DNA from 2 places in the Bacillus sp. JZ39 genome. Region 1 is predicted to be linked to the other one. Evidence: predicted binding sites of a transcription regulator. Region 1 holds the regulator's gene; the other holds the start of a gene.

Evidence for each region. The regulator NrdR, encoded in region 1, represses ribonucleotide reductase genes. The targets are predictions, from matches to a motif close to AACACNATATATNGTGTT.
Region 2: nrdI (class Ib ribonucleoside-diphosphate reductase assembly flavoprotein NrdI) is a predicted target of NrdR. The motif match lies at 5,680-5,697, and genes of this name have one in related genera.

The regions. Positions count from the first base shown of each region.
Region 1 covers NZ_CP096389.1:2,730,321-2,745,712, forward strand. The annotation lists gene rplT (50S ribosomal protein L20) at 1-267, opposite strand, end outside; gene rpmI (50S ribosomal protein L35) at 299-499, opposite strand; gene infC (translation initiation factor IF-3) at 512-1,033, opposite strand; ribosomal protein L20 leader region at 1,092-1,222, opposite strand; gene M1D65_RS14065 (hypothetical protein) at 1,480-2,142, shown strand; gene lrgB (antiholin-like protein LrgB) at 2,174-2,869, opposite strand; gene lrgA (antiholin-like murein hydrolase modulator LrgA) at 2,891-3,331, opposite strand; gene lytT (two-component system response regulator LytT) at 3,465-4,190, opposite strand; gene lytS (two-component system sensor histidine kinase LytS) at 4,168-5,949, opposite strand; gene M1D65_RS14090 (HAD family hydrolase) at 6,116-6,898, shown strand; gene thrS (threonine--tRNA ligase) at 6,937-8,868, opposite strand; gene ytxC (putative sporulation protein YtxC) at 9,263-10,108, opposite strand; gene M1D65_RS14105 (TVP38/TMEM64 family protein) at 10,187-10,828, opposite strand; gene dnaI (primosomal protein DnaI) at 10,862-11,797, opposite strand; gene dnaB (replication initiation membrane attachment protein DnaB) at 11,825-13,243, opposite strand; gene nrdR (transcriptional regulator NrdR) at 13,358-13,816, opposite strand; gene speD (adenosylmethionine decarboxylase) at 14,089-14,469, opposite strand; gene M1D65_RS14130 (glyceraldehyde-3-phosphate dehydrogenase) at 14,708-15,392, opposite strand, start outside.
Region 2 covers NZ_CP096389.1:1,831,220-1,846,611, forward strand. The annotation lists gene M1D65_RS09210 (hypothetical protein) at 59-292, shown strand; gene M1D65_RS09215 (poly-gamma-glutamate hydrolase family protein) at 572-1,279, shown strand; gene M1D65_RS09220 (OsmC family protein) at 1,349-1,801, shown strand; gene ebrB (multidrug efflux SMR transporter subunit EbrB) at 1,815-2,168, opposite strand; gene ebrA (multidrug efflux SMR transporter subunit EbrA) at 2,182-2,499, opposite strand; gene M1D65_RS09235 (hypothetical protein) at 2,634-2,909, opposite strand; gene M1D65_RS09240 (YmaF family protein) at 2,998-3,411, shown strand; gene miaA (tRNA (adenosine(37)-N6)-dimethylallyltransferase MiaA) at 3,511-4,455, shown strand; gene hfq (RNA chaperone Hfq) at 4,495-4,716, shown strand; gene M1D65_RS09255 (YmzC family protein) at 4,913-5,185, shown strand; gene M1D65_RS09260 (hypothetical protein) at 5,267-5,497, shown strand; gene nrdI (class Ib ribonucleoside-diphosphate reductase assembly flavoprotein NrdI) at 5,740-6,132, shown strand; gene nrdE (class 1b ribonucleoside-diphosphate reductase subunit alpha) at 6,092-8,194, shown strand; gene nrdF (class 1b ribonucleoside-diphosphate reductase subunit beta) at 8,212-9,201, shown strand; gene M1D65_RS09280 (hypothetical protein) at 9,251-9,871, shown strand; gene cwlC (sporulation-specific N-acetylmuramoyl-L-alanine amidase) at 9,935-10,702, opposite strand; gene spoVK (stage V sporulation protein K) at 11,342-12,310, shown strand; gene hflX (GTPase HflX) at 12,443-13,705, shown strand; gene M1D65_RS09300 (methionine gamma-lyase family protein) at 13,723-14,988, shown strand; gene glnR (transcriptional repressor GlnR) at 15,098-15,392, shown strand, end outside.

The sequences.
Region 1 (15,392 bases):
TTCGATACCAGAAAGCTTAAGACCGTGCATTAAACGGCTGTAAGAAAGGCCGTTCATGCGAGCAGCTGCGTTGATACGAGTGATCCAAAGTTTACGGAAATCACGTTTTTTCTGACGACGGTCACGGAAAGCATAGTTTCCAGATTTCATGACCTGCTGGTTAGCTACTTTGTATAATGTATGTTTTGAACCGAAATAACCTTTTGCTAATTTAAGAACCTTTTTACGACGCTTACGTGTAACAGTTCCGCCTTTTACTCTTGGCATTGAATTTCCCTCCTAATTGTTCCTTATCCGATTACTTGATGTTAGCAAGCATTTGTTTGATACGTTTGAAGTCTCCTGCGCTTACAACAGCACTCTTGCGAAGCTTACGCTTTTGCTTTTGAGATTTGTTGGCGAATAAGTGACTTGTGTACGCGTGAGAACGTTTTAACTTCCCAGAACCTGTCTTTTTAAAACGTTTAGCAGATCCGCGGTGAGTTTTCATTTTTGGCATGGGATTTCCTCCTTATTGCTTTTCGTTTTTCGGTGCGAGCATTAAGAACATGCTGCGGCCGTCCATTTTTGGTTTTGTTTCGACTGTCGCAACCTCAGCACATGCTTCGGAGAAACGGTCTAATACACGCTGACCGATTTCTTTATGAGTGATTGCGCGTCCTTTAAAGCGGATAGAAGCTTTCACTTTATCGCCTTTTTCAAGGAATTTAATCGCATTGCGCAATTTCGTGTTAAAGTCATGCTCATCGATTGTCGGACTTAACCGAACTTCTTTTAAGTTAATGATTTTTTGATTCTTGCGTGCTTCTTTTTCCTTTTTCTGCTGCTCAAATCGGAACTTACCGTAGTCCATGATTCGGCAGACAGGCGGTTTTGCATTCGCTGCAACTAACACAAGGTCAAGATTTGCGCGGCCGGCGATTTCAAGTGCTTCCTGACGGGACTTGATTCCAAGCTGGTCGCCATTTTGTCCGATTAAACGGACCTCACGTGCACGGATACCCTCATTAACCAATTGATCTTTGCTAATAATGAGCCACCTCCATAGTTTCTTCGAATTGATTCACAACTCATTTTGAATGCATTTTGCAGGCAAACAAAAAGTGTGGGCATTATAAAACACCCACACTACGAACATCTGTATCAATAAAAATGTACGGTCAACCTGCCAACTACATGCATGTGTCAATCAGGTGAGAAGCGGGTGCTTCTGCTTGTGATTTATATTCAATTCAATAACTATTCTACACAATACCGGATCTTTAGTCAAGGACGACTTATCCGGAACAACTTTTACATTGTAACATGGGTTTTCTATGAGCGCAAGAGAGAAAAAGAAAATCTTTCATCCCCACCCAGAATGCAAAGAACCAACAATTCCCCCCTTATTTCGCAATTTACAACAAAACCACCGACAGGAAGAAATGTAAAACAAAGTTAATCTCTGACCGATATAAGAAGCAGAAGGGAGCCTGACACATGAACAAACTGATACAGCTTGCTTTATTTTTCACATTGATATTAACCGGTTGCTCGAATAGCAGCACATCTTCCGAATCAAAAGTCGAAACTGTTAAGACAACTGCAGCATTTCCTCAAAAGGGGCTGGAGAAAGAGCTAAAAAAACTAAAACCCGTTTCATTGGACATGAAGTTCGAGAGTCCACTTGCTACTGAGTTAGGAAAGCGGAAGGCAAAAGAAGAAGCTGAAAAGCAAAGACAAATCGCCGCAGAGAAAAAGCTTGAAAAAGAGCGGGAGGCGAAACGAAAGAAACAGCAGGAGGAAAAAGCAGAGAGACAGCGATTAGCAGAGCAGCAGGCGGCAGAGAATCAGCGATTAGCGGAAGCAAAAAGACAAGCTGAACTTGAAAGACAGCGGCAGGCAGCAATCCAAAAAGAGCAGAAAGCGAACGCTGAGAAAAAGCGGCAATCACAGGCACAACGGCAGCAGACCGAGGCACCCTCATCTAATAGTAAAAATCCACCATCTTCCTCGAGTCAGACAGATAAAACCATTCAACAGCCAGCTTCAGAGCTTCCTGATGACGATGGTTATGGTTATGAAGAACGAAAAAAGTGGCATGACGATCAAGTAGAATGGGGCATTAAACAAGGGTATATCGATCCCGAAGACGCACCATAAAATAAAAAAAGCCAAGGCATTCAGCCTTGGCTTATCCTCCGATCAGCTGCACGAACACAGGGATGACCAGAACCGTTACCACTCCTACTACGACAACAGCAATACTTGCCATCGCAGCTTCAACTTCTCCCATCTCAATCCCGACCGCTACACCAAGTGCATGTCCGGATGTTCCAAGAGCCAATCCTTTAGAAATCGGATTTTTCACTTTAAACACCTTCAAGAACAATGCTCCGAGCGCATATACGATGACAGCGTTAAAGATGACCGCAAAGGCTGTGATGTCGCTGATGCCCCCGATGCCTTTTGATAAAGGAAGCGCAATTGCCGTTGTAGCCGCCTGCGGAAGCATGCTTTTCATTACGGCCGAATCGAGATGAATGCCTTTAGCGAGCAGATAAACAATCGTGACAGAGCAGATAGAGCCGGCAATAATGGAGGCCATGATTTGCCACCAGTATTTTTTAAGCTTATCTCTTTGTTTGTACAAAGGAATTGCAAATGCGATCGTTGCCGGTTCAAGGAAAAACTTAATGATCTCTCCCCCGTTATTATAATCCGCGTAGGAAAAACCGCCGATTTTTAAAAATGCGATCCCCAGCACCATGGCAACAAACAAAGGAGTGAAAAGGAAGAAGCCTTTCGTTTTCTTAAATAAAAAGGTGCCGATGCCGAATGCAGCAAGTGATACGACAATCCCAAAATAAGGACTCATTGTGCTTTCCATTTGAAGAACCTCCTGTTTCCCTTAATGGTGAACGAGTTCGTTATTGTTCTGCGGGCTTTGTACTGTTTTTGTTTTCATGTCCGCTGCGGTCTTGCGTTTTCCGCTCAGCGAAAGAATCAGCTGAGAAAACAATCCCGTAGCCCCCAGCAAAATAATCGTTGCGAGCAGAATGACAAGAACAATTTGCAGGCCGTATTGCTGCATCACACCAAGCGAATTCATAACAGATATACCTGACGGAACAAATAAAAATCCGATCAGAGAGGTTAAAGACGTTCCGAGCGTTTCCACTTGTTCCAGTTTAATGACTTTCAAACATAATAGGAGAAATAATAAGACCAACCCTACAACCGATGCCGGGATAGGTATTGGGACAATAGCGGCAATCATATTTGAAACCAGCATAATGACGGCAAAAATAAATGCTTGTGTTAAAAACCCGTACACTTTTTTAGCACTCATTTTCTTCACCTCTTTCTCTTTGGTACCCTCATTATAAATAAGAATCCCCTGTTATAAAGCGCTTACAAGATAACATGCCGAATAGCTGGGCTGAGTTGCAGAATCAAATGGCTGAAATGCAAAAAGCCGCCCATCAAATATGGAGCAGCTTTTTCAATTCCTTCGCATATGTCCGGCTGACCGGTATTTTCGATCCGTCTTTCATGATCAGATTATACGTTGAATTAAACCATGGCTGAATTTCTTTAATATATTCGGTATTCACGACAAAGCTCCGATGGACGCGGATAAAATCAGAATCCGGCAGCTTTTTCTCAATCACAACGAGTGTATCGCTGACCGTATAAGAATGATCGAAGGTTTTTACATTGACATGACCATCTTCTGTTCCGGCATAGATAATGTCCTTCGTATCCACAATCACAATCGATTCCCCCACAGATAGCGCGAGCTTGTGCTGGCCCGCATGGCTGTTTTGCTCTATTTCTACAATATCCCGATTGACTTTTTTATATTTTTTCAGCGTTTGCTGAATTCTTTCTTCATCGAAAGGCTTGGTTAAATAATCAAGAGCGTCCACCTCAAACGCTTTGAGCGCATACTGGTCATACGCTGTCGCAAACACAACTGCAGGAGGATGCTTCATTTTCTTCAATCGCTTTGCGATATCAAAACCGTTTTCTCCGGATAAATCAACGTCTAGAAACAGCAAATCAGGTTTTTGATCCATCATTTGGTCAAAAGCGGATTCGATATTTTCCGCTTCATTGATTTCCATTTCCTCATTGGTCCGCTTAAGCAAGTAAGCCAGTTCATCTCTTGCCAGCATCTCATCATCAACTATTAACACCCTGAGCATGTTCTTCTCCCTCTTTCATCTGTTGCATTGGCACTTGAAAGGAAACCTCTGTCCCTTTATGAACCTCACTGCTGATATGCAGTGCAGCCTGCTGTCCGAATAAACCGATCAGCCGCTGATTTAGGTTATAAAGCGCTGTACCGGTTCCCTCCTTAGACGGAAACGGTTTCTTTCCCAGTTCCGGCAAGACGTCCGGCGGAATTCCGCGTCCGTTATCCGCCACCTTCATATAGACGGATGCATCATCAGATAAGACACAGACTGTAACCTTGCATATGTCTTGTTTTTTCGGAAACGCGTGCCGAAGCGCGTTCTCGACAAGCACCTGCAAAACAAACGGAGGGATTTCAATCTGCTCCAGTCTTGTGTCGATCTTAAGCTCAATTTTATATTTCCCGGGAAAACGCGCCTGTTCTAATGACAAATAGGCGTTAAGATGGTTCAGCTCCTTTGAGAGCGGAATCAGCAGCTGTCTCGCTCCTTGAAGGTTTGAACGAAAATAAACACTGAGCTGCAATAGGAGCTTACGGGTTTTTTCAACATCTGTACGGCATAGCGCAGAAATCGTGTTGATCGCATTAAATAAAAAATGCGGATTCACCTGTGCTTGAAGCGCTTTAATTTCAGCATCCTTGAGAAGTTTGCTTTGCAGCTCTGCTTCCCCAAGCTCAAGCTGTGTCGAAAACAGCATGGCCAGCCCCTCGGCAAGTTCCTCCTCTACCTGACTCAGGCCTGCCGGGCTTTTAAAGTACATTTTTAAGGTGCCGATTGTATTGCCGTTCGATGTCAGCGGCAGAACAATTGCAGCGTGCAAAGGGCATTCAGCATGCGTGCATTCAATCTCTTCCTGCGAAATCGCCTTCATAATATGCCCTGTTTTAATCACCTTTTTGGACAGGCCGGTGATCAAACTTTTCGATGGGATGTGGTGATCCATTCCCGCACCGACATGCGCAAGGATCTTTTCTTTATCAGTGAGAGACACCGCATCTGTTCCTGTCAGCTTATGGATAATAGCCGCTACACTTTTACAGGAGTTTTCATTTAATCCTTGGCGAAAAAATGGAAGTGTCTGATCAGCAATCGTCAGCACTCGATGCGTTTCGAGAGCTCTTGCCTGTTCTTCCTTGCGAATGATCGCTTGAATAATAGACAGAAAAATAAAACTGCCTGTTCCATTGATGAGTATCATCGGAATTCCGATCATGCTGACAAGCTCCCAAGCGTCACTGAACGGCTTTGCCATCAGCAAAATAATGATCATTTGCAGTGACTCCATGCCGATTCCCACAAGAGCGGCGATGCGCGGTGTCGGCATTCGATATCGCTTCGTAAAATACCTGCCGATCAAGCCTGCAAGAACACCCGCTAAAATAGATGATACGGCACAGCTTAAAGCCGTGCTGCCACCGAGTGAAAAACGATGCAGGCCCGCCAGTATGCCGATCCCAGCTCCTACAAACGGACCTCCGAGAAGGCCCCCGATTTCCACGCCCAAAATACGGGTATTCGCGATAGAGCCCGATGGATCTATCGTAAACACCCAGTCATTGTTTACAATCATATTTCTTTGAATTTCGATGCCTGTATAATTGCTGATGATGCTGAAAAGAGAAAAAATTGAAATTAAAATCGCTTTTCCTTTATAGCCGTCCTGATTCTGAAGAGCTTGTCTGAAAAGTTTCGTATGGGCGAGAATGAACCCTAATATAACAATAATCCCCACTCTCTCCAGCATCATAATCATTAAATGAATCATTCATGTCACCTGTTCTTTCCGTTTTCATTCTAGCATGTTTTCGTTTTACGGCTGACTGTTTTTTTAAAATCGTCTGAAAACATATTTCACAAGGCTTTTATCTATTGTAAAATAAAACATGAGCCTTTTGGCAGAAAGATTTGAATCTGAAGCAGAGGAGAAGATCATGAAAGCCGTATTTTTTGATTTAGATGATACACTACTTTGGGACGAAAAAAGCGTCAGAACAACATTTGCAGAAACTTGCTTACAGGCGGAGAAAAAATATGGCCTTGACCCTGAGGAATTCGAAGCAGCTGTTCGCGAAGCGGCGAGAGAATTGTACATGTCATATGAGACGTATCCATATACAGTGATGATCGGCATTAACCCGTTTGAAGGACTGTGGTCCAATTTCTCAGAGCCAATCAGTGAAGGCTTTCAAAAGCTGAACAAGATTGTGCCGGAGTACAGAAGAAATGCATGGACAAACGGACTGAAAGCGCTTGGGATCGATGATCCTGCATATGGCGAATACTTGGGAGAGTTTTTTGCGGCAGAGCGCAGAAAACGCCCGTTTGTATATGATGAAACTTTTGCTGTACTCGATCAATTAAAAGGCAAGTATGAATTATTGCTTTTGACAAATGGCGATCCGAGTCTGCAAAAGGAGAAGCTTGCCGGCGTACCTGAGCTCGCTCCTTACTTCAATGAAATCGTCATCTCGGGCGCATTCGGCAAGGGCAAGCCGGATGTTTCAATTTTTGAACACTGCCTTAAGCTGATGAATATTGAAAAAGACGATGCCATCATGGTCGGCGATAATTTGAATACTGATATTTTAGGCGCTTCAAGAGCCGGAATCAAAACCGTTTGGATCAACCGGACTGATAAGAAAAACGAAACTGACGTAACGCCTGATTACATCATCAGCAGCCTTCATGATTTGTTTCCTATATTAGAGAAATAAAAAAGCATGATCTCTTCAACGAGATCATGCTTTTTATTTTATTTTTTCGCTTCAGCTACTGCCTTTTTCACAAACTCATCAAGTGAAATGGTTTCAGAGTTCTGTTCTCCGTATTTACGCACGTTTACCGCTCCGTTTTCTGCTTCTTGGTCACCGACCACCAGCATGTACGGGATTTTTTGCATTTGCGCTTCACGGATTTTGTAGCCGATTTTTTCATCGCGGCTGTCGACTTCAACACGCAGGCCTTCACGCTGCAGGCGTTCCTGCACTTTTTTCGCGTAGTCTAAATGCACAGCCGGAGAAACCGGGATGACTTGGAACTGAACCGGTGCAAGCCATGTCGGCAGCGCGCCTTTGTGTTCTTCGATTAAGAAGGCAACAAAGCGTTCCATTGTTGAAACGACACCTCTGTGAATGACAACCGGACGGTGCTGCTTGCCGTCCTCACCGATGTATGTCAGGTCGAAACGTTCCGGCAATAAGAAATCAAGCTGAACCGTAGACAGTGTTTCTTCTTTTCCGATCGCAGTTTTCACCTGAACATCAAGTTTAGGGCCGTAGAATGCCGCTTCACCTTCTGCTTCGTAATAGTCGTGGCCGATTTCGTCCATTGCCTCTTTCAGCATGGATTGCGCTTTGTTCCACATTTCATCGTCATCAAAATATTTCTCTGTATCTTCCGGATCGCGGTAAGACAGACGGAATGTGTAATCACTTAAACCGAAGTCTTCATAAACATCCTGGATTAAACGGACTGTACGGATAAACTCATCCTTAATTTGATCCGGGCGCACAAAGATGTGTGCATCATTTAACGTCATTCCGCGTACCCGTTGAAGCCCTGACAGCGCACCTGACATTTCATAGCGGTGCATCGTTCCAAGCTCTGCAATACGAATCGGAAGCTCGCGGTAACTGTGAATGTCTTGTTTGTAAATCATCATATGGTGCGGACAGTTCATCGGACGCAATACAAGTGTTTCATTGTCCATTTCCATCGGAGGGAACATGCCTTCCTGATAATGATCCCAGTGTCCTGATGTTTCATACAGCTCTTTGCTGCCTAGCACAGGTGTGTATACGTGCTCATAGCCGAGGCTGATTTCTTTATCAACAATGTAGCGCTCGATGACGCGGCGGATTGTCGCGCCTTTTGGCAGCCAAAGCGGCAGGCCTTGTCCGACTTTTTGAGAGTTCGCAAACAGCTTTAATTCTTTGCCGAGCTTTCTGTGGTCGCGTTCTTTCGCTTCTTCTAGCATACGAAGATGCTCTTCAAGATCAGCTTTTTTGAAGAAAGCTGTGCCATATACGCGCTGAAGCATTTGGTTTTTGCTGTCACCGCGCCAGTATGCGCCTGCAAGGCTTAACAGCTTAAATTCTTTGATTTTTCCGGTTGAAGGAACGTGGACGCCGCGGCACAGGTCAAAGAATTCGCCTTGCTCATAGATCGAAACGGTTTCTCCTTCAGGAATCGCATCCAATAGTTCAAGCTTCAGGTCGTCGCCGATTTCCGCAAAACGGGCTTTCGCTTCTTCACGGCTGACTTCTTTTCGAACGATCGGAAGGTTCGCATTAACGATTTTTTTCATTTCTTTCTCGATTTTCGGCAGATCCTCCGGTGTAATCGCTTCGTCCATTTCTACATCGTAGTAAAACCCGTTTTCGATAACCGGACCGACGCCGAATTTAACATCCTTGTAGATGCGTTTAATCGCTTGAGCCAGCAAGTGAGCCGTACTGTGGCGCATAATTTGAAGACCTTCTTCTGAGCCTTCTGTAATGATTTCCACTGTACCGTCTTCATTGATCGGCGTTCTCAAATCGATTTCTTTTCCGTTCAGTTTTCCGGCTAATGATTTTTTCTTTAATCCCGGACTGATGGATGCCGCGATATCTTCTGTTGTTGTTCCTTTCGCAAACTCCTTGACTGCTCCATCAGGAAATGTGATTTTTACCATATCTGACATCTTTGTCACTCCTTTTTTTGCATATAAAAACCCCGCCCCCTATGAAAGGGACGAGGTTGAATAAACGGAATCGTGGTTCCACCCTTTTTTCCGCAAAGCCAATACGGCACCTGCGGCTCTAAGCTCTGTAACGGGAGTTCCCGTCAGCCATTACTGTTCCTTTTCAAGAGGTTCACAGCTGAAGTTCAAAGGCGGTAAAGCGAATGGTCCTTAGCTGGGAAGCTTGCAGCCAGGGCTTCCCTCTCTTTGAGCCGGTATCATTCCTTCGTGTCCTTATCAATACGTGTGTCTTTCTTAATCTCCTATGTATTATAAATTGTTCAATCCAAAAAATCAACACGATCGCGTTTCCTTTTTTTAAACCGACAGCCTTATATAGACAGGCTGCCGGCCCTCATCCTTCCGAGTGCTTCACCGGTATTTCTGCATCTGTAAAAGCATGCAGCGGGAGCATTTCCACTCTCTCTTGAAATACGTTTTGAATGGTCCTTGCCATCATGTGCTCGGGCTGGTCGGTATAAAGCACGACTTCATCAGGCGCAATGGAAATCAGCGGCGCGAGCAAATGAGAATCAATATACATAGGATGATCCCGGACAAATCTTCTGTCTATGTATTTCATTTTTTCCCGTTCCGGCACATAGCGCAGCTCCCATAATGTAAAGGAACCATCATGGACAATATGCACTTTTTTGATTCGCGGCTGTTTGGCGTTCACATAGTCTCTGAGTGTTTGAATAAAGTTTTGATATTCCTGTTCCATCTTATATTCATCAATCGCTGCTTCTGTAATATCTCTCAGCTGCTTATAGTATGATCCAAGTCGGAAGGTCTGAAAGGAGCGAATGTAAAATACTCCTTCCTCTAAACAGATCGTTTGGAGTTCATCCAAAATAGATTGTTTCCGTGAAAGCTTCAGCGGCTCAAACGGAAGATCGTCTGCTTCACCTTCAATAATACTGTGTGCGAGCTGAAGGATTTGCTGCTGTTCATCCTGGTCCGTGAAACAATAAGTTTCCTCAATCAATGACAGCATATGCTCGTCTTCTTTGCATTCCAAAAAAAATTTGACCAGAATCGGCTCCATAAAACGCTGAATAGGAAAAGCCGGATTCGCTTTTTCAATCCCGATTTTTCGTATGCCTTCACGGACAATGATATTGTTCCGATCGTCCGAATGCTGAATGAGATGTAAAAAAGCGGCTGCATCATGGTCATCTTCAAAGATTATTTCAAGCATGTTTGTCCCCCCTTACGGCATCTGTTACAAGTATATGGGGGATGTTTTTAAAATAGACGTAAAGGTCACTGGCAAATCTTAATTTGATTCTTGGAACAAGTTTTGCATTTTCTTTCTGAGGATGAATGGCAGCGAGATAAACACGATATACAGAGCTAGGACAAGAAAGAAAGCGGGCAGATTGCCAGCCAAAAAGCTCGCACCCAGCACATTAAGCGCAATCGTCCCAGGAATGATACCCACAGCCGTCGCCGCAAAATACGGCAGCGCTTTGACATTGGAAAGACCTGCCGCATAGCTGACGAAATCAAAATTGATCGGCAGGATTCTCAAAAGAAAGATGTAGAAAAATCCGTTATCCTCCATTTGCTTCTGAATGGCTTCAAGCCTTTCGTAATGCCCGTTCTTTTTCGCCGAAAACAAACCGGCCGCAAAAAACGAAACAGCTGAAGCGCACATTGAACCGACTAACGTATAAAGCGTGCCGAGAAGCGGGCCAAACGCAAGTCCGCCAGCTATTGAAATAACAGACACCGGAAATAAAACAAGTGGCCTGACGATGGATATCCCGATAAACATCAGAGGTGCAAAGACTCCGAACGACAATACCCAAACCCTGATTTCTTTCGGCGATACATTCAAATACGTTTTATTTCCCCAATAGAGTAAACCAGCACCTGCAAGCACTGCCAGCCATTTGACAGCCGTTTTTCGTTTCATACCCTCAGTTCCTTCCCCTTTGAACCACAGCAATTATGGATGTCGGCGGTTTTCTCCGTCAAGGCGGATCGGAGCAGCCAAATATAATATCCGCTCCATTAATCTTGCAGCTTTTACTTCTTCTTTTTCTCCCCTCTGCGAATACGTAAAATGATGCTTCAGCTCGTCAGGTGAGAAATTAGAAGAAAAGAACGTTGGCAGCTGCTGGGACATTCTGTGCTGAAGCACCGTTCCGATGACTTCATCCCTTACCCAGCTTGTCATTGATTCTGCTCCGATGTCATCAAGCATCAATACGGGTGTGGTCTTTACCATATTGAGCTTCTCTTCCAATGTCTGGTCTTGCAGCGAATTTTTAAGCTCTCTCACAAATTCAGGCACATAGACAATCATGGAGGAGTACTCTTTTTCCGCCAGCTCATTGGCAATTGCAGCGAGCATAAACGTTTTTCCTACCCCAAATTTCCCGTATAAATATAATCCTTTCCCTTTTCCCGTCTCATTATAGCTTTTCAGGAAGTCTGTAACATGCTGAAACATCGCGAGCCTGCTCGGGTCACTGATATCAACTTGCTGGAACGTCGCTCCGAGAAGATCCTGCTGGATATACATGCTTTTCATAAGAGACTTTTGTTTCTTCTGCTGGTCGAGCTTCCGTTTGACTGGACATTCATAATACTCGATATCAATAGACCGCCCACTGACAACAAGTTTCGGATGGTAGCCCTCCAACAAATTGTTGCAGTTTTCATCTTCCGAACAATAGGAGCAATTCTTGCTTTGTTCAATATATTCATAAAGCTTATTTAAGCTCTTTTCGATCATTTTTTGGTCAATCACTTCTTCGTTTTCCTTCAAAAATGCTTGAACATCTTGATCTTTCATGACTTTTTCCTTCATTTGTTCAAGACGTTTTTGGAAATCCGGCCTGCCGGTTACGCCCTGCAGGGAACGGCCGATTGGTTCCATCTATTCCTTCACCCCGCATCTCTGTCTTTAATAGGCAGAGTATTTTTTCAGTTTTTGCATTTCTTCCATCATCTTTTTCTTCTGTTCTTCCAAATCCTGCGGATGCAGCTTCTGCTGTCCGGATTCTGAGTCAGACGCTGTTTCCTTTTCTGTCATCCAATCAGGAAGCTTTTCTTCACGAATCACTTTTTGGTTTCGTTTCGAAGACTTTGTTTTTCCTTCAGCCCATTCAAGATACTGGCGGTTTTCTTCTATTGCGAGCTTCATCGCTTCCCTGACCGTTTTTACCTTTTTGCGTGCCCAATGCGAAGCGATTTTTTGGATATAGTTTTTGGACAGCTTCATGTCGGTTTTCAGCATGACATAATAAATTAACACATTTGTGACGCCTGGCTCGAGCTTCTGTTCGAACATAATTTCTTCTATGATCTTCAGATCAGCTTTTGACGGCTCTGTTCCGTCAGCAATGTCCTGCAGAAGCTTCTTCGGGGAAATCGCCTCAAGCAATGCAATCAGCTTCCCATCCAGAGAATCCTCTTCTGCCGGTTTTTCGCCTTCACGCAGATGCATCGGCTGTGTTTTTTCCACCAAATCGGGCAGCTGTCCGTTTCTTTCAATTTGATACCAGTCGCTCGCCGCTTTTCTTAATGCCTCCGTCGTAATGACGTCACGCTCATCAATTGCGCTCATTACAACATTTTGCATTTGCAAAGGGTCAATTCCGTACAGATAAGAAAGCTTTTTGATTGTGTCCCGCACCTGCTGGGTCATCGCTTTTCTCGGTATCATCGTCTCAGAAAGTCCCGCTAAAAACAAATCAAAATCAAATACATCCTCCGTTATGGTGTAGGACGGAGACTGTCCGACAGAAGTATACTCGGACCCCTCGGCAAGCCTTACCGTTTCCTCCATATCGGATGTGAGCTTCCATTCACTCGGCTGCAGCGATTCAAACGCATGATTAAACGGACGCGTAATGTCCTTCGCATCTTCTGAAATGGCCGGGTGCGTAAAAAATTGTTTTAATTGCTGATATTTCGTTTTTCCGACTCTATTATACAGAAAAACATTCAGCATTCCGTCTTCAAAAAATTCATTCGGTCTGAGCGGCGGAAGGAGTTCATATATAAAGAGGCGCTCCTGCCGCTCGGATTCTTTCATATATACTTTCAGCAATCCGATGCCCTCGAGCTTCCCCTGTTCCTGATGGATCGTTTTTAAGTTGGACTGTGTCATCCCCATCAGCTGTCTATGTGTGGACTCTCCGCCCCACAGACGGTTTTGTTCAAGCTCTCCCCACAATGTCATATAAAGAGAGAATGCAACAGGGCCGATTAAGGGCTGGTACAGTTGTGTAATAATTTGTCTGTCAATATCCTGCAGCATCGATCTGCTTTTAACCACATACGGGTCTACAGGCAGTACATCTTTCCAATAGTCAGCCATACATTCTCAAACCTTCCGAATTTGTTTCTACCTTTCATTTTACACCGTTTCTTATATCTATCAAATGCCAATTTTGCACATGAGAAAAGAGCTAGAAGAATCCTCTTAGCTCTTTTAACGCTCTTTCTTTATTAAGTCTTTTAATTCGTCGATAAAGACGTTTATATCTTTAAACTGCCGATAGACGGACGCGAACCGCACATATGCGACTTCGTCAATCTTAGCCAGCCGGTCCATGACCATTTCTCCGACGAGCTCACTCTTCACCTCGGAGCAGCCTTGATTGCGAAGCTCTTTTTCAATATCAAAGCACATGTCTTCAAGCGTTTTGAGTGAAACAGGCCTTTTTTCACATGCTTTTATGAGGCCGCGCAGCATTTTTTCTCTGCTGAATTCCTCACGCACACCTTCTTTTTTCACGACGATGAGCGGGGTTTCCTCCACTTTCTCAAAGGTCGTAAACCGGTAGTGGCAGGATTCGCACTCGCGTCTTCGGCGAATCGACTTTCCGTCATCCACAGGCCGTGAATCAAGGACTCGTGTTCCGTTATGCTGGCATGAAGGACATTTCAATAAAATCAGCTCCCAACTATATCGTTCCCTGCAATGTATTTTCGGCAGCCTCCGCCTTTTAAAAATAGATGTGACAGCATCTGTCGGGAGAGCCGTTGTTAAATTTGTTTCTATAGCATTAGGTGGTTGTGAAAATCTCCTTCTTATTTTACAAAAAAAATGAAAAAAGAAAAAGCTGACACTCTCGTTTCTTTATAAAAATAAAAGGAGCATAAGCTAAAAAGCGCATAATGGCTTTCTAGCTTCAGCTCCCTTTGTGTTCGCAATTTACTTTATAGTACTTTCGCTTGCGCCTGTTTAATTTGCACAGGCCCCATTCCTCTTGGTATTTCAATGTTTTCTCTTGTATCAGCATGTAATGCCTCTGCAATGTAATCAGCAGCGACATTAGGATCTAAGTCTCCACAAGTATAAACATCAATGCTCGCATATCCGTGCTCAGGAAAACTGTGAATCGTTAAGTGTGATTCAGAAATAATCACAACTCCGCTTACGCCTTGCGGTGCAAATTTGTGAAATGCAACCTCGCGCACCTCAGCACCTGATTTTAGAGCAGCATTTACAAACGTTTTTTCAATAAAATCCATGTCATTCAGCTTATCAAAATCGCATCCCCATAGCTCGGAGATAACGTGACGCCCCATTGTTTCCATAGTCATGGACCCCCCTTAACAAGAATTAAAAAGTGAAATTCCAACAACTGGGTCGGCCATTTACCACGGGGGAAAGTTAGTCCGGAGAGGTCCTAACCCTTTAAGTAATTCCGAAACAGTCTCAAGCAAGAAGTTCACGAAAAATAGTATACTGTGTTTAAGTCTAATTTGCAAGGTGCGTTTTTTCAGAAATATGCTGTTAAGGGTTTTTTCTTTAAAATGTGTCCATGACCTTATTTTATACAGCAGACGGATGTTTCATTCGTGCCGCTACATGGCGGATCAGATCAACAACTCTGCAGGAGTAGCCCCATTCGTTGTCATACCACGCCAGCACCTTTACTTTCCTGTCTTCCATTACCATTGTTGTAAGCCCGTCAATGACCGCTGAATGCGGATTCGTATTATAATCAGTCGAAACGAGCGGTTCATCTGAGTAATCAAGTACACCGTACATCGACGTTTTGGCAGCGCGTTTAAATGCCTCGTTTACTTCTTCAGCCGTAACATCCGTTTTCAGATCAACAACGAGATCAACCAATGAGACGTTCGGAACAGGGACACGCAAGGCGAGGCCGTGAAGTTTTCCTTTCAGATGCGGCAGCACAAGCGAAAGCGCCTTTGCCGCTCCTGTTGTCGTCGGAATGATGGATTCACCGCAAGCCCGCGCCCGGCGCAAATCTTTGTGCGGGTTATCAATATTTTTTTGGTCATTCGTATACGCATGAACTGTAGTCATCAGACCGCTCTCAATGCCAAACTCTTCATCCAGCACTTTTACAACAGGCGCAAGGCAATTTGTCGTGCATGACGCATTTGAAATAATGACATGGCGCTCAGCGTCGAATTGGTCCTCATTTACGCCCATCACAATGGTAACGTCTTCATTTTTTCCCGGAGCGGTCAAAATCACTTTTTTTGCG
Region 2 (15,392 bases), 900 kb from region 1:
GAACGTTTGTTCGTATTATAATGTGATCATATCAAACTGGGAAGGGGAGAGCAACCGTATGAATTTCTACTTGCACCGATCTTTGGAAAGCCAAATGCCAATCAGCATTATATATATGAAGAAAGACGGAACGATTAGTAAAAGAACGATTATTGTGAGACAGAAAAGCAAAACGAAAATCAAAGCATTTTGTTTTTCGAAACAACAGATCAGAACATTTTTATTGGACTCTATCCTCTCCTGTGATTTTGTGAGAACAAATAAGCAAAATCTCTATTCTGCAGGCCGGTAACAGCTGTCCGTCTCAGCAACCGGGCAGCCTGTTACTAAAACCCTCCTTAAACCTATATACATTTATTTGCCAAGTGAGGTTGTTCCTACCTTTTTTGTCTTTCCTCTCAACCTTTTTTCACTCTTATTTGAAATGAACCGCTAATAACCGTGACAATCAATTGATTTTTTGAAACCGGGAACTTTTTCACTGATGATATTGTGTATACAATGGTAAGATAAAACCTATTGGCTAAACCTCATATAATGAACCGCGCCATTCTTATGAAAGGAGTTAAACATGAGAAGATTTTTACTAAATGTCATATTAGTCTTAGCCATTGTCTTGTTCTTGAGATATGTTCATTACTCATTGGAACCAGAACCATCAAATCAGCCAGATACATATTCAAATTTCAGCAGCTTGGCAGAGAATGAGAGCCCAGCCGATTACGATATTTCATATAATGAGAAAAAAGGAAGCAAAGTCTTAATTATGTCTCCGCATGGCGGAAGAATTGAAGGCGGAGTAAGTGAGCTTGTTCGTTATTTCAATAATGAATACTCTACATACCTGTTTGAAGGGTTGAAGTCCCACGATAACCAAACGCTGCACATTACAAGCACCAACTTTGATGAGCCATTGGCAAAAAAGAAAATCAAGGAGCATCAATATGTGGTGGCTTTTCACGGATATAAAGGAGAGAACAAGAATACGCTTGTAGGGGGAACAGACCGAAAACGGGCGAAAATGATTGTGAGAGCCCTTGAGCGGAGAGGGTTTTCCGCTGAGTTAGCGTCGTCTAAAAGCGGTCTTGCTGGATTGAATGCCGAAAACATTAATAACCAAGGGGAAACGGGGCTAAGTATCCAGCTGGAAATCAGCCGTGAGCAGAGAGAAGCATTTTTTGATGATTTTTATTATAAAAATAGAAAATACACAAAGAACAGTGAATTTTATGCTTATGTCAGTGCGATCAAAGGTGTCCTGGAAAAAGAGTATTCGTAACAAGCAGATCAGAAGACAAAATAAGAGAAGATCAGTAGACTGAAATAGGATAAAAAAGGAGGCAAAACAATGGCAGATCATCATTTTTATTTAAAAGCGAATTGGCCGGGTAACCGCAATGATGTCGGTACGATCGAAAGCGGAAACCTGATCACATCGATTTCCATTCCTAAAGAAATGGATGGCCCGGGAGAAGGGACCAACCCAGATGAAATGCTTCTCGGGGCGGCAGCGACCTGTTACATTATTACACTTGCAGCGATGATGGAGAGAAGCGGGCTGGAAAAAGAAGACTTACAGATGGAGTCAGAAGGCATTGTCGACGTCACAAAAGGAGTCTTTACATACAAAAAGATCATTCACCGTCCCTCTGTCGTGCTTAAACATGATGCTTCACAAGACGACGTCGCATTGGCGCACAAGCTTTGTAAAAAAGCGGAGTCGTCATGCATGATTTCGCGTGCAATTCAAGGAAATGTCGAGCTGCAGCTTGAAGCCTCTGTGAAACTGGGTGGAGAATAAAGAAAACAGACGGTCACTCACAGGCCGTCTGTTTTTTATCTTCAGCGTGGGCTTTCGATTGATTTAGCACGACCACGCCTGCAATGACAAGCGTGAGACCGAATACACCTTTTAAACTGATGGTTTCGCCAAAAAGCAAAAACCCGACAATTGCTGTAAGTGCGGTACCAACGCCCGACCATGTTGCATACGCGCTTGATAAGTCAATTGTTTTTAAAGAAAAGCTTAGAAACGTAAAAGCAGAAAGAAATCCGACTATGACTCCGGCAATGGGCCAGGCTTGTGTAAATCCTTCTGAAAGCTTCAGCATCGTGCTCCCAAACACTTCAGATACAATGGCGAGAGCCAAATAAAGCAATCCTCTCATCTTCATCACTCCTTTACTGCCAATTAAGTAACACGACCCCTGATAGTAATAAAAGAATCCCGATAAGCCCTTTGGCATTCAGATCTTCCTTGAACCATTTTACTCCGATCACTGTCGTCAGCACCGTGCCCGCCCCGCTCCAAGTCGCATAGGAGAGGCTCAGGGGAATATGGTTTAAAGTCAGGGACAGCATATAAAAGGCGAGGGAATAGCCAATAACGACCAAAGCACTTGGCTTCCACTTTTTGAAGCCATCAGATACTTTCAGCATGGCTGCTCCTATCGATTCCGAACATATGGCAATCGTGAGGAATATATATCCTATCAACATCATGAATTCTCCTCACTATATTTTTAGATTAGAAAAAACTTCAGCTAGAAAAATATTAGTGTATGCCTATGTATGAGTCAAGAGATTCATTTTCACACACTTAAAAAGACCCCTTTTTAAGGGGTCTTGTGCGTTTAATAATAAAAAGGGAACGGGGCATACGGATAATAGGGGTATCCGCCATACAAATAAGGATTAAATAAAGCGCTTCCTATAAGCCCGCCTGCAAGGCCGCCGATAAACGGTCCTCCAAAAAATCCGAATGGCCGGCCAAACCCATAACCAAATCCGGGTCTTCCAAACCCGTAACCGAACCCGAACGGTCTTCCAAACCCAAATGGTCTCCCGAATCCGAACGGCCTTCCAAATATTCTTGTATCTTCAGGGCTGAAATGCTCTAACTCGTTCATGTTTTCTTTCCTCCTGTAATAAAGTGTAGATGATGCAGTGTATTCACCCTGCCCGGATTTGATTGGGCGAATCGAGGAAAAGGAGGATGTGAACACATTGGGCCTGTATCAGTCTGACTGGTCAAAAGCACCGCCCCACGCACATGCTTATCATGTCAAAACAACGAGAGAACAGGGCCATTATCATCTCATCGAAGGGTTTACTCAGCCGGCAAACGGATCAAATACCGATCAGCATACACATTACTATACAGGGATCACTTCATTTGAAAACGGCCATTTTCATCGGTATTACGGAATCTCAGGACCGGCGATTCCCTTAGCAGATGGCACACATTATCATGAAATCGAAGAAACGACGTATCTGGCCTATAACGAGCCGATTGAGATCCAGTACGGAGGGGTTGTGTACGATCCCGGAGATGACAGAAGAAAAACGCATCGTCATACCCTGAAAGGAAAGACAAGGGAAATTGTCGGCAATGAGCCGCTCGGCTGGTAGAAGGATGTTTACCGATGCAAAAAAAGGGCAAAATGGATAGGTGGTTGTCCATGTTGAATGCTATAATGGGGGGAGATTTATAAAAGAGAGTGATACATATTGAATAATACGAAGCAGCCCGTTGTCATTTTAGTCGGACCGACGGCAGTGGGGAAAACCAATTTAAGTATTCAGCTAGCCAAATCCTTAAACGCGGAAATTATCAGCGGAGATTCGATGCAGATTTATAAAGGGATGGATATTGGAACAGCTAAAATTACCGAACAGGAGATGGAGGGAGTGCCCCATCATCTGATTGACATTTTAGATCCCCAAGACTCTTTCTCTACTGCCGATTATCAAAGCTTAGTAAGAAATAAAATCAGCGAGATTGCAAATAGAGGAAAGCTTCCGATGATTGTCGGCGGTACAGGGCTTTATATACAATCTGTGCTTTACGATTATACATTTACGGAAGAGGCAAATGATCCCGTGTTTCGAGAGAGCATGCAAATGGCTGCTGAGCGGGAAGGCGCTGACTTTCTTCATGCCAAACTTGCTGCAGCAGATCCCGAGGCAGCAGCTGCGATTCATCCGAATAATACAAGAAGAGTCATTCGCGCACTGGAAATTTTACATACGTCCGGAAAAACGATGTCCCAGCATTTGAAGGAACAAAAACGAGAACTTCTGTACAATGCAGTGTTAATTGGCCTGACAATGGATAGAGACACGCTCTACGAAAGAATTAATCAGCGGGTCGATATGATGATGCAGTCAGGCCTTCTTCCGGAAGTGAAACGCTTATACGACAAGAACGTGAGAGACTGTCAATCAATACAGGCGATAGGCTATAAAGAGCTGTATGCATATTTTGACGGTTTTGTGACACTTTCCGATGCTGTCGAACAGCTAAAGCAGAACTCGAGGCGGTATGCGAAACGCCAGTTGACGTGGTTTCGCAACAAAATGCAGGTCACATGGTTCGATATGACACCGCCTGTTGATATGGAGCTGAAAAAAAAGGAAATTTTCACACATATAGCAGGAAAACTCGAACTTTAATCGAAACTGTATGATATAGAGAATCAAGGAGGACGAAACATGAAACCGATTAATATTCAGGATCAGTTTTTGAATCAAATCCGGAAAGAAAATACGTATGTCACTGTTTTTTTGCTGAACGGCTTTCAGTTGCGGGGCCAGGTGAAAGGCTTTGATAACTTTACCGTATTGTTGGAATCGGAAGGTAAGCAGCAGCTTATATATAAACATGCGATCTCAACGTTTGCGCCGCAAAAAAACGTCCAGCTTGAACTCGAATAGATCAAAAAATGCCATGTCAAGACATGAGGAAAGGCTGCCGGGGGTTCCCGGCGGCCATTTTTAACATTCATCCACTTTTGCTCCAAGCTTTTTTTTGTAAGCTGACCATGCCAAGGCATGGTCTTTTTTTATGAGAACAACATACGGAAGTAAAAATGGTATATTATGTATAAAATGAATTTGGGAGTGATCGACCTTGTTTGAAAGTGAAGCAGAACTGAGACGAATCAGGATTGCACTTGTATGGATAGCTGTCTTTTTACTGTTCGGGGCGTGCGGGAATCAAGATACCATTATTGAAACAGACAGCGGCAATTCAGACTATGAAACGCCTCAGCCCACCTCGTTTCCACTTGAACATAACCATTTTGGCGTTATGGAGGACGGCTATATCAAAATTTATGAGTATAATGAGTCCCGCAATGAGGTAAAGCTGAAGAAAGAATACGCGGATGATGAGCTTGAATAAAATTCACAAGCATTCGAATTTACAAAGCGGATGCCAGCCGCTAAACTAAATACAGACACAGATCAAACAGAGGGTGAAAACATGAAGCATAAAGTGATCGTGAATCATTGGGAAGAAATTTGCGAAGATGATTCTTGCTATGAATACGGAACAAGTATCATTGTGAACGGAAAAGAATTAATCAGAGAAGCGTCAATTATCACTGCTTTGAAGGCGGTTTTAGAAGAGATCGGCGCGGATGTTGAAATAGAAGAAACAGTAGAGAGCGAAAAATGCTGTGATAGCTTAAGAAAAAAAAATCTAGACTACTAAGCAGTTTTTTTTCATGTTATGATATACATCGGCTAAAAACGACACCCCGAGTAGGACGAGAGATGATTCTCGTTCTGCTCTCTTTTTTGGGCCCTAATGAGTCTGCCCATTTGCCTGATTTGATCAAAATATGAATTTTTCATAAAAACGAATCTATATATTGTGTTTTTGCTAGAGGGTAGTATACTATATATAGTGTTAGTGATGAGAGATTCATATTTTTTGATAGGTCGTGATAAAACGTGGTACAAATCATATTTGATTCGAAAACAGGGAATGTTCAGCGGTTTGTGAATAAAACAGGCTTTCAGCAGATACGCAAGGTGGACGAAATGGACCACGTGGACACTCCGTTTGTTTTGGTCACCTACACGACAAACTTCGGCCAGGTACCGGCATCAACACAATCATTTCTCGAAAAATACGCCCATCTCTTATTAGGAGTCGCTGCGAGCGGCAACAAAGTATGGGGCGATAACTTTGCAAAAAGCGCCGATACCATTTCAAGACAATATCAGGTGCCGATCTTGCACAAATTTGAACTCAGCGGCACATCTAAAGACGTTGAATTGTTTACTCAGGAGGTAGAAAGAGTTGTCACAAAATCAAGTGCCAAAATGGATCCAGTTAAATAACGAAATCATGATCCAAAAAGATGGGAAATTCCAGTTTGATAAGGATAAAGAGGCTGTACATAGCTATTTTGTAGATTATATCAATCAAAACACAGTCTTCTTTCACGATTTAAAAGAGAAGCTGGATTATTTGGTTGAAAATCAATACTACGAAGAGGAATTCTTAAGCCTTTATTCTTTTGAAGACATTAAAGAAGTGTTTAAGACAGCTTACGCTAAGAAGTTTCGTTTTCCTTCCTTCATGAGTGCGTTTAAATTCTATAATGACTATGCTTTGAAAACGAATGACAAGAAAAAAATCCTCGAGCGTTATGAGGACCGGATCTCAATTGTTGCGCTGTTCTTCGCTAACGGCGACACTGAGAAAGCAAAAGAATATGTAAACCTGATGATCAATCAAGAATATCAGCCGAGCACACCGACATTTTTGAATGCCGGCAGAAAACGCCGCGGTGAACTTGTGAGCTGCTTCTTGCTCGAAGTTAATGATTCTTTAAATGACATTTCAAGAGCAATCGATATCTCCATGCAGCTTTCTAAGCTTGGCGGCGGGGTTTCTCTTAACCTGTCCAAGCTTCGCGCGAAAGGTGAAGCCATTAAAGATGTTGAGAATGCGACAAAAGGCGTTGTAGGCGTCATGAAGCTTCTTGATAACGCGTTCCGTTACGCTGACCAAATGGGACAAAGACAAGGGTCCGGCGCGGCGTATTTAAACATTTTCCACCGCGATATCAATGATTTTCTTGATACGAAAAAGATTTCTGCGGATGAAGATGTGCGTGTCAAAACGCTTTCGATCGGTGTTGTCATTCCGGATAAGTTCGTTGAGCTTGCACGCGAGGACAAAGCGGCTTATGTATTCTACCCGCACACGATTTATAAAGAGTACGGCCAGCACATGGATGAGATGGACATGAACGAAATGTACGACAAGTTTGTCGACAACCCTCGGGTGAAAAAGGAAAAAATCAACCCGCGGAAACTGCTTGAAAAATTGGCGATGCTTCGTTCTGAATCAGGTTATCCATACATCATGTTCCAAGATAACGTCAATAAAGTGCATGCGAATAACCATATTTCCAAGGTCAAATTTTCTAACCTTTGCTCTGAAGTGCTGCAGGCATCTCAAGTTTCTTCATACACAGACTATGATGAAGAAGATGAAATCGGTCTGGATATTTCCTGCAACCTGGGTTCGCTTAACATTCTCAATGTCATGGAGCATAAATCAATCGAAAAGACAGTCAAACTTGCGACAGACTCTTTAACACACGTGTCTGAAACAACTGACATCCGTAATGCGCCTGCTGTAAGACGGGCAAACAAAGCGATGAAATCAATCGGCCTCGGTGCTATGAACCTTCACGGCTACCTTGCGCAAAACGGCATTGCGTATGAAAGTCCGGAAGCGCGTGACTTTGCAAACACGTTCTTTATGATGGTGAACTTCTACTCCATCCAGCGTTCTGCGGAAATCGCAAAAGAGAAGGGTGAAACGTTTGATCAATATGAAGGCTCAACCTATGCGACAGGTGAATACTTTGACAAATACGTTTCTACTGATTTCTCACCGAAATATGAAAAAATAGCTAATCTGTTTCAAGGTATGCATATCCCGACGACAGAGGACTGGAAAAAGCTAAAAGCATTTGTGGCTGAACACGGCATGTATCACAGCTACAGATTATGCATTGCGCCGACAGGCTCTATCTCATACGTTCAATCAAGCACGGCGTCCGTTATGCCGATTATGGAACGGATTGAAGAACGAACATACGGCAACTCAAAAACGTACTACCCAATGCCTGGGCTTGCATCTAATAACTGGTTCTTCTATAAAGAAGCCTACGATATGGACATGTTCAAGGTTGTGGATATGATCGCCACTATCCAGCAGCACATTGATCAGGGAATCAGCTTTACATTGTTCTTAAAAGACACAATGACGACCCGTGATTTAAACCGAATCGATCTGTATGCACATCATAGAGGAATTAAAACCATTTACTATGCAAGAACGAAAGATACTGGGCAAGACAGCTGCCTTTCTTGTGTTGTTTGATTAAAGGAGAGTTTATAGTGACAAAAATTTATGACGCAGCAAACTGGTCAAAGCATGAAGACGATTTTACCCAAATGTTCTATAACCAAAACGTGAAACAGTTCTGGCTTCCGGAAGAGATTGCTTTAAACGGAGATCTTCTCACATGGAAGTACCTCGGGAAAAATGAGCAGGATACTTATATGAAGGTACTGGCCGGACTTACGCTTCTTGATACAGAGCAGGGGAATACGGGGATGCCGATCGTGGCTGAACACGTAGATGGCCACCAGCGGAAAGCGGTGCTGAACTTTATGGCGATGATGGAGAACGCTGTCCATGCGAAGTCGTACTCTAATATTTTCATGACCCTTGCACCGACTGAAACGATCAATGAAGTATTTGAATGGGTTAAACAAAATAAATATTTGCAGAAAAAAGCGCAAATGATTGTCGGGCTTTACAAAGCCATTCAAAAAGATGATGAAATTTCACTGTTCAAAGCGATGGTTGCTTCCGTCTATCTGGAAAGCTTCCTCTTCTACAGCGGTTTCTATTATCCGTTATATTTCTACGGACAAGGAAAACTGATGCAAAGCGGTGAGATCATTAACCTGATCCTTCGTGACGAAGCGATTCACGGCGTGTATGTCGGTCTCCTTGCTCAGGAAATTTATAATAAACAGACAGAAGAGAAAAAAGCAGAGCTTCGTGAATTTGCGATTGACCTTCTGAATCAGTTATATGAAAATGAGCTTGAATATACAGAGGACTTGTACGATCAAGTCGGACTCTCACACGATGTAAAGAAATTCATCCGCTATAATGCGAATAAAGCGCTGATGAATCTTGGATTTGATCCATACTTCGAAGAGGAAGATATTAATCCGATCGTTTTAAACGGATTAAACACAAAAACAAAATCACATGACTTCTTCTCTATGAAGGGAAATGGCTATAAAAAAGCGACAGTTGAGCCGCTCAAAGATGATGACTTTTATTTTGAAGATGAAAAAGAGCAGATATAATATCTGCTCTTTTCGGCTTGAAGGTTCAAATGAGGAGGACGCAGTACCCATGGGAAAAATGGACGAAATGATTTTAGTTGCCCCGCGCGATGATGTGTTTAAGAAAGAAAGCTTAACCTTCCAGGGCGTGTACAATGAAGATAGCAGAGTAGCCGAAATCATGGCTCAGATTGAAGCGGCCTATCGTGAAATGAGAAGAGGGGACGCAGAAGAAGATCCGCGTTTCAAGCAGCCGATACCTTATGTCGTCATTAAGCGTGAAGATGAAGTTTTTCTTTACGAGCGGCTGGCTGGCGGCGGTGAATCACGACTGCACAACAAGCTTTCTCTCGGCTTTGGCGGTCATATGAACGCCATCGAAGGGGCAGCTTCATTTGCTGAAGTCTTAAAGCTGAACACAGACCGTGAGCTTGAGGAAGAACTGCAAATAAATGAAGAAGATAAACAGGCGATTGTCACACTGGGATTGATCAATGATGATGAAAACAGTGTTGGCAAAGTGCATATCGGTATTCTTTCTGCGCTTCAATTAAAGCCTGGCGCACAAGTGGAAGTGAAGGAGAAAGAACAAATTGCGGGTAAATGGATGAAAGTTTCTGAATTAAAACAGGATGACATCTACAACCGTCTGGAAACATGGTCACAGTTTGTTGTCGATATCCTTGAATAAAAAAACCCGGTTTCTCGTGATGAGGAGCCGGGTTTTTTTATGAGACGCTCGTCCCCGTCTCGGCTATGATTCTAGGATCACAATAGCGTCAAAGCCGGCATTTTTCGCTCTGGCAGCGAGGGTGTCTGCATTGTCTTTGGATGAAAATGCGCCAATCTGCACTTTGTATAATCCGTCCTTTAATAGGACAATCGAGTCAAAACCTTTGGCTTCGGCTTTACTTGCTAGCGAGTCGGCATTCGCTTTGACTTTAAATGCGCCGATTTGAACCTTATATAACCCTGAGCTGGAAGTCTTTTTAAGGTTAAAGGCTTGCTCCAGCCCGTTTGCATGTCCTCTCGCTAAGCTTTGAATAAAACTGCTCGTTTTCAGCTTATTTGCATCGGCAACGGTATCAATGAAGCCGTTCTCGGTCAAGAGGGCAGGCATTGCCGACTCCCTTAGGACGTGGAAGTTCGCTGTTTTTTTGCCGCGATCGGCAAAGTCGACAGCTTGTATCACTTCAGAGTGAATACTCGATTGATAAGTCGTCGTCGGGGCTCCTACACCTGGATAAATATAGCTTTCAAAACCTGTGCCTCCCCCGGAATTAACGTGAATGGACAAAAAGAAATCTGCTCCCCAGTTATTTGCGGCATTTGTCCGGTCGTTTAAGCTGACAAATTGGTCGCTTGTCCGGCTCAGCAGCAAAGAAACGCCTTCATATTCATTAGTTAATATCGTACGTAAGGCTAAAGCGATTTGCAGAGTTAACGTTTTTTCCTGAAGGCCATTACCTGTTGCGCCTGGATCAGACCCGCCATGGCCAGGATCAATAAAAATTTTAACCATTTTTCATCACCTCATTACAGGATATGAAAAAACACGGCTTCTGCTTGTACGATTATCATTCAACTGAAAAATGAGGAAATAACCCTTTCACACCGGGAATTATTTCTCGGGAAAGCGCACAATTCAACATGAAGCGACAACAGATACGGCCCAAAATGAAATATGTGCATATGCCATATGTTTGTATGTACTTTGAGTTCGGTTAACCTGCACTGATTCCTGTTGTTTTTAAGCTTTGCGTTCATATTAAATCAAGCATTTGAAACGTAAATTGATGAGAAAAGCTCCTTTCATTAAAGACACCACTTTATAAATCGAAAAAAAGAAAAACACTTCAGGTATCTTAGGGCGGGTAATACGCTTCGTACAAAAAACAGCCCGTTGCATGAAAAAAGGATTGGCGAATGGAGAAAATAATGAGAAAGAAGCTCACTATAATACTTTGACAAAATGATTAAAAACAAAATCTCATGGTTTGTCCACCCCATGTCCGTGAATACAATAAGAAATAAAGTATTTCTCGGGAAAGCGCAGGATTCCTTATTGTTCCCGAAAAAAGCAATTGTTTCGACACATGATAGGCGTTTGTCACAATCGGCATCCGCTTGAATATCATATAGAGAGAACAGAGAGGTGAAGATGTTGGAGCGCGCTGTGACTTATAAAAACAACGGACAGATCAACATTATTCTGAACGGGCAAAAGCAGGTGCTGACGAATGCTGAGGCAGAGGCGCAATATCAGGCTGCATTGCAAAAAAACGAAGCAAAGCACGGCATTTTGAAGGAAATCGAAAAAGAGATGAGCGCATTAGTTGGGATGGAGGAAATGAAACGCAACATCAAGGAAATATACGCCTGGATTTTTGTGAACCAAAAACGCGCGGAGCAAGGCTTGAAGGTTGGAAAGCAAGCGCTGCACATGATGTTTAAAGGAAATCCGGGAACGGGAAAAACGACGGTTGCACGGCTCATCGGCAAGCTGTTCTTTGAAATGAATGTCCTGTCAAAAGGCCACTTAATAGAAGCGGAGCGGGCTGACCTGGTCGGGGAGTATATCGGACACACCGCCCAAAAGACGAGAGACTTAATCAAAAAGTCATTAGGTGGCATTTTGTTTATAGACGAAGCCTACTCGTTGGCAAGAGGCGGCGAAAAGGACTTTGGGAAAGAAGCGATCGACACACTTGTCAAGCATATGGAAGACAAACAGCATGAGTTTATTTTGATACTCGCCGGATATTCACGGGAAATGGATCATTTTCTCTCGTTAAATCCCGGTCTCCAATCAAGATTTCCCATCTCCATTGATTTTCCGGATTACTCTGTGACCCAGCTCATGGAGATTGCGAAACGAATGATCGATGAAAGGGAATACCAGCTCAGTCAAGAAGCTGAATGGAAATTGAAAGATTACTTAATGACAGTGAAAAGCACGACAAGTCCCATTAAATTCAGCAATGGACGTTTTGTCAGAAATGTGATCGAAAAATCGATCAGAGCACAAGCCATGAGGCTTTTAATGGGAGACCAATACTTAAAAAGCGACTTGATGACCATCAAAAGCCAAGATCTTTCCATTAAAGAAGAAGCATCTGGATCTGCATAGACCTCTCAGTTTTTGAGAGGTCTGTTTTTTGCTCATATTTCCGCTTTTCAAAGCAATCGATTTGTGGTATACACATGCAGGGTTTGGTATGATAATACTACTGCCCAATATGCAAAAGAAAGGAACATCCATTTGAACGAACAAGAAACGATTCAGGAGAAAGCCATTTTAGTCGGATGTCAGCTGCCGCATATCACGGATGAGCATTTTGAAAATTCTATGGAAGAGCTAGCATCTCTGACGAAAACAGCAGACGGAAAAGTACTGACCAGCGTCACACAAAAACGGAACAGGGCTGACGCCGCTACATATATAGGAAAAGGGAAGGTAGAAGAGCTGAAGGCACTGGTGGAAGAGCTTGAAGCTGATCTCCTCATCTTTAATGATGAACTGTCGCCAAGTCAGCTGAAGTCATTGGCAACAGCAATTGAAGTGAAGATGATTGACCGCACGCAATTGATATTAGATATTTTTGCAAAGCGGGCGAGAACGAGAGAAGGCAAACTTCAAATTGAGCTGGCTCAGCTGCAATATGCACTGCCGCGTCTGACGGGACAAGGGATCAACCTTTCCCGGCAAGGCGGTGGAATTGGGGCAAGAGGTCCCGGGGAAACGAAACTGGAAACTGACCGCCGCCATATCAGAAATCGCATTCATGAAATCAACACACAGCTTTCCACTGTCATTCGCCATAGAAGCCGATACCGTGAAAGAAGAAAGAAAAACGGTGTGCTTCAAATTGCGCTTGTCGGCTATACAAACGCAGGGAAATCAACATGGTTCAACCGCCTGACGAGTGCTGACAGCTATGAAGAAGACCTCCTGTTTGCCACGCTCGATCCGATGACCAGAAAAATGGTCCTGCCAAGCGGCTACAGTGTTCTTCTATCAGATACAGTAGGATTTATTCAGGATCTTCCGACGACATTGATTGCTGCATTCCGCTCAACGCTTGAGGAAGTAAAAGAAGCGGATTTGATTCTGCATTTAATTGATTCTTCAAATGAGGATTATGCGGGACATGAAAAAACAGTGCTTCGGCTGCTTGAGGAGCTTGAAGCAGATGATATCCCGATGCTGACGGCTTACAATAAACGTGATCAAAAACTGCCTGATTTTATACCGTCCGCCGGAAGGGATCACATTATGGTCAGTGCGAAATTTGAGGACGACGCTGAAATCTTTAAAGAAGCGATTCAGCGCTATTTGCGCCAAGAACTGTTAACGTCTTTTGAAGCACATGTGCCGGCAAGTGAAGGGAAGCTCCTTTCCAGAATCAAATCGGAAACGATGGTAGATCGCTTCTATTTTAATGAAGAAAATGAACAGTATGACATATCCGGCTATGTCCAAGAAGAGCAAAGTATCATCGGTGAATTAAAGAAGTATATGTAGGAAGGAAATATAAAGACATGTTTGACACATTAACACACGGAGAATTATTGAAGAAAACGGCAATGGAAGTGGAAGCGGACATTGCCGGCATTCATAAACAAATAGAAGAAATCAGCGAGCGAAATGAGTGGAGAGTGCTTCAAAGCTATAGAAAACACAAAGTAAGCGACACTCATTTCACGCCGTCTACTGGATACGGCTATGATGATATCGGAAGAGACACGCTTGAAAGCATATATGCGGATGTGTTTGGCGGAGAAGCGGGGCTTGTAAGGCCGCAAATCATTTCAGGCACACATGCCATCTCAATTGCTTTGTTCGGTGTCCTCAGACCGGGGGACGAGCTCCTTTATATCACGGGCAAGCCGTATGATACGCTAGAGGAAATTGTGGGCGTCAGGGGTGGAGAAAACGCTGGATCGCTAAAGGATTTTCAAATCGGCTATAATGCGGTTGATCTGACGAAAGATGGAAAGATAGACTATGATGCAGTCGCCGCTGCGATCAATCCGAAAACCAAAGTAATCGGCATTCAGCGCTCAAAAGGATATGCGAATCGCCCTTCTTTCTTAATTAGTGAAATAAAAGAAATGATCCGTTTTGTAAAAGAAATCAATGAAAACCTGATCGTCTTTGTGGACAACTGTTACGGAGAATTTGTGGAAGAGCTTGAGCCTTGCCATGTCGGAGCCGATCTGATGGCGGGATCTCTCATTAAAAATCCCGGCGGCGGCATTGCGAAAACAGGCGGCTACCTCGTCGGAAAAGCGAAATGGATTGAAGCATGCTCATACCGTATGACGTCACCTGGCATCGGCAGAGAAGCGGGGGCATCTCTTTACTCGCTTCAAGAAATGTACCAAGGCTTCTTTTTGGCGCCTCACGTTGTGTCTCAAAGCTTAAAGGGAGCGGTGTTTACAGCGAGATTCCTTGAAAAACTTGGCTTCACTTCAAACCCGAAATGGGATGCGAAAAGAACGGATTTAATACAATCCGTTGAGTTTTCAGACAGAGAAAAGATGATTGCTTTTTGCCAGGCTATTCAATATGCATCGCCAATCAATGCTCATGTGACGCCTTATCCAGCCTACATGCCGGGATACGAAGATGATGTCATTATGGCAGCAGGCACGTTTATTCAAGGAGCAAGCATCGAATTATCAGCTGATGGCCCTATCCGCCCGCCGTATGTAGCGTATGTTCAGGGAGGATTAACCTATTCGCATGTGAAGAATGCCATATGCAGTGCAGTGGATTCATTGATGGAAAAGCAATTAATTTAAATTTTTTAAAAATTTCTCTGGATTTGATGTTAAGAATCCTTACATCGTATTGACACAAAATATAACATCACCTATAATGAAACTAAGTTAAGAAAAGGAGGAAATTGAGATGAGTGATAATATTCGCCGCTCAATGCCTTTATTTCCAATAGGAATTGTCATGCAGTTAACTGAGTTATCAGCAAGACAAATTCGATATTATGAGGAAAATGGACTAATATTTCCAGCCAGAAGTGAAGGGAATAGACGATTATTTTCATTTCATGATGTAGATAAACTGTTAGAAATCAAGCACCTGATAGAACAAGGTGTAAACATGGCAGGAATTAAACAGATTCTGGCGAAAGCCGAAGCCGAGCCAGAGCAAAAACAAAGCGAGAAGACGAAAAAACCAATGAAACATG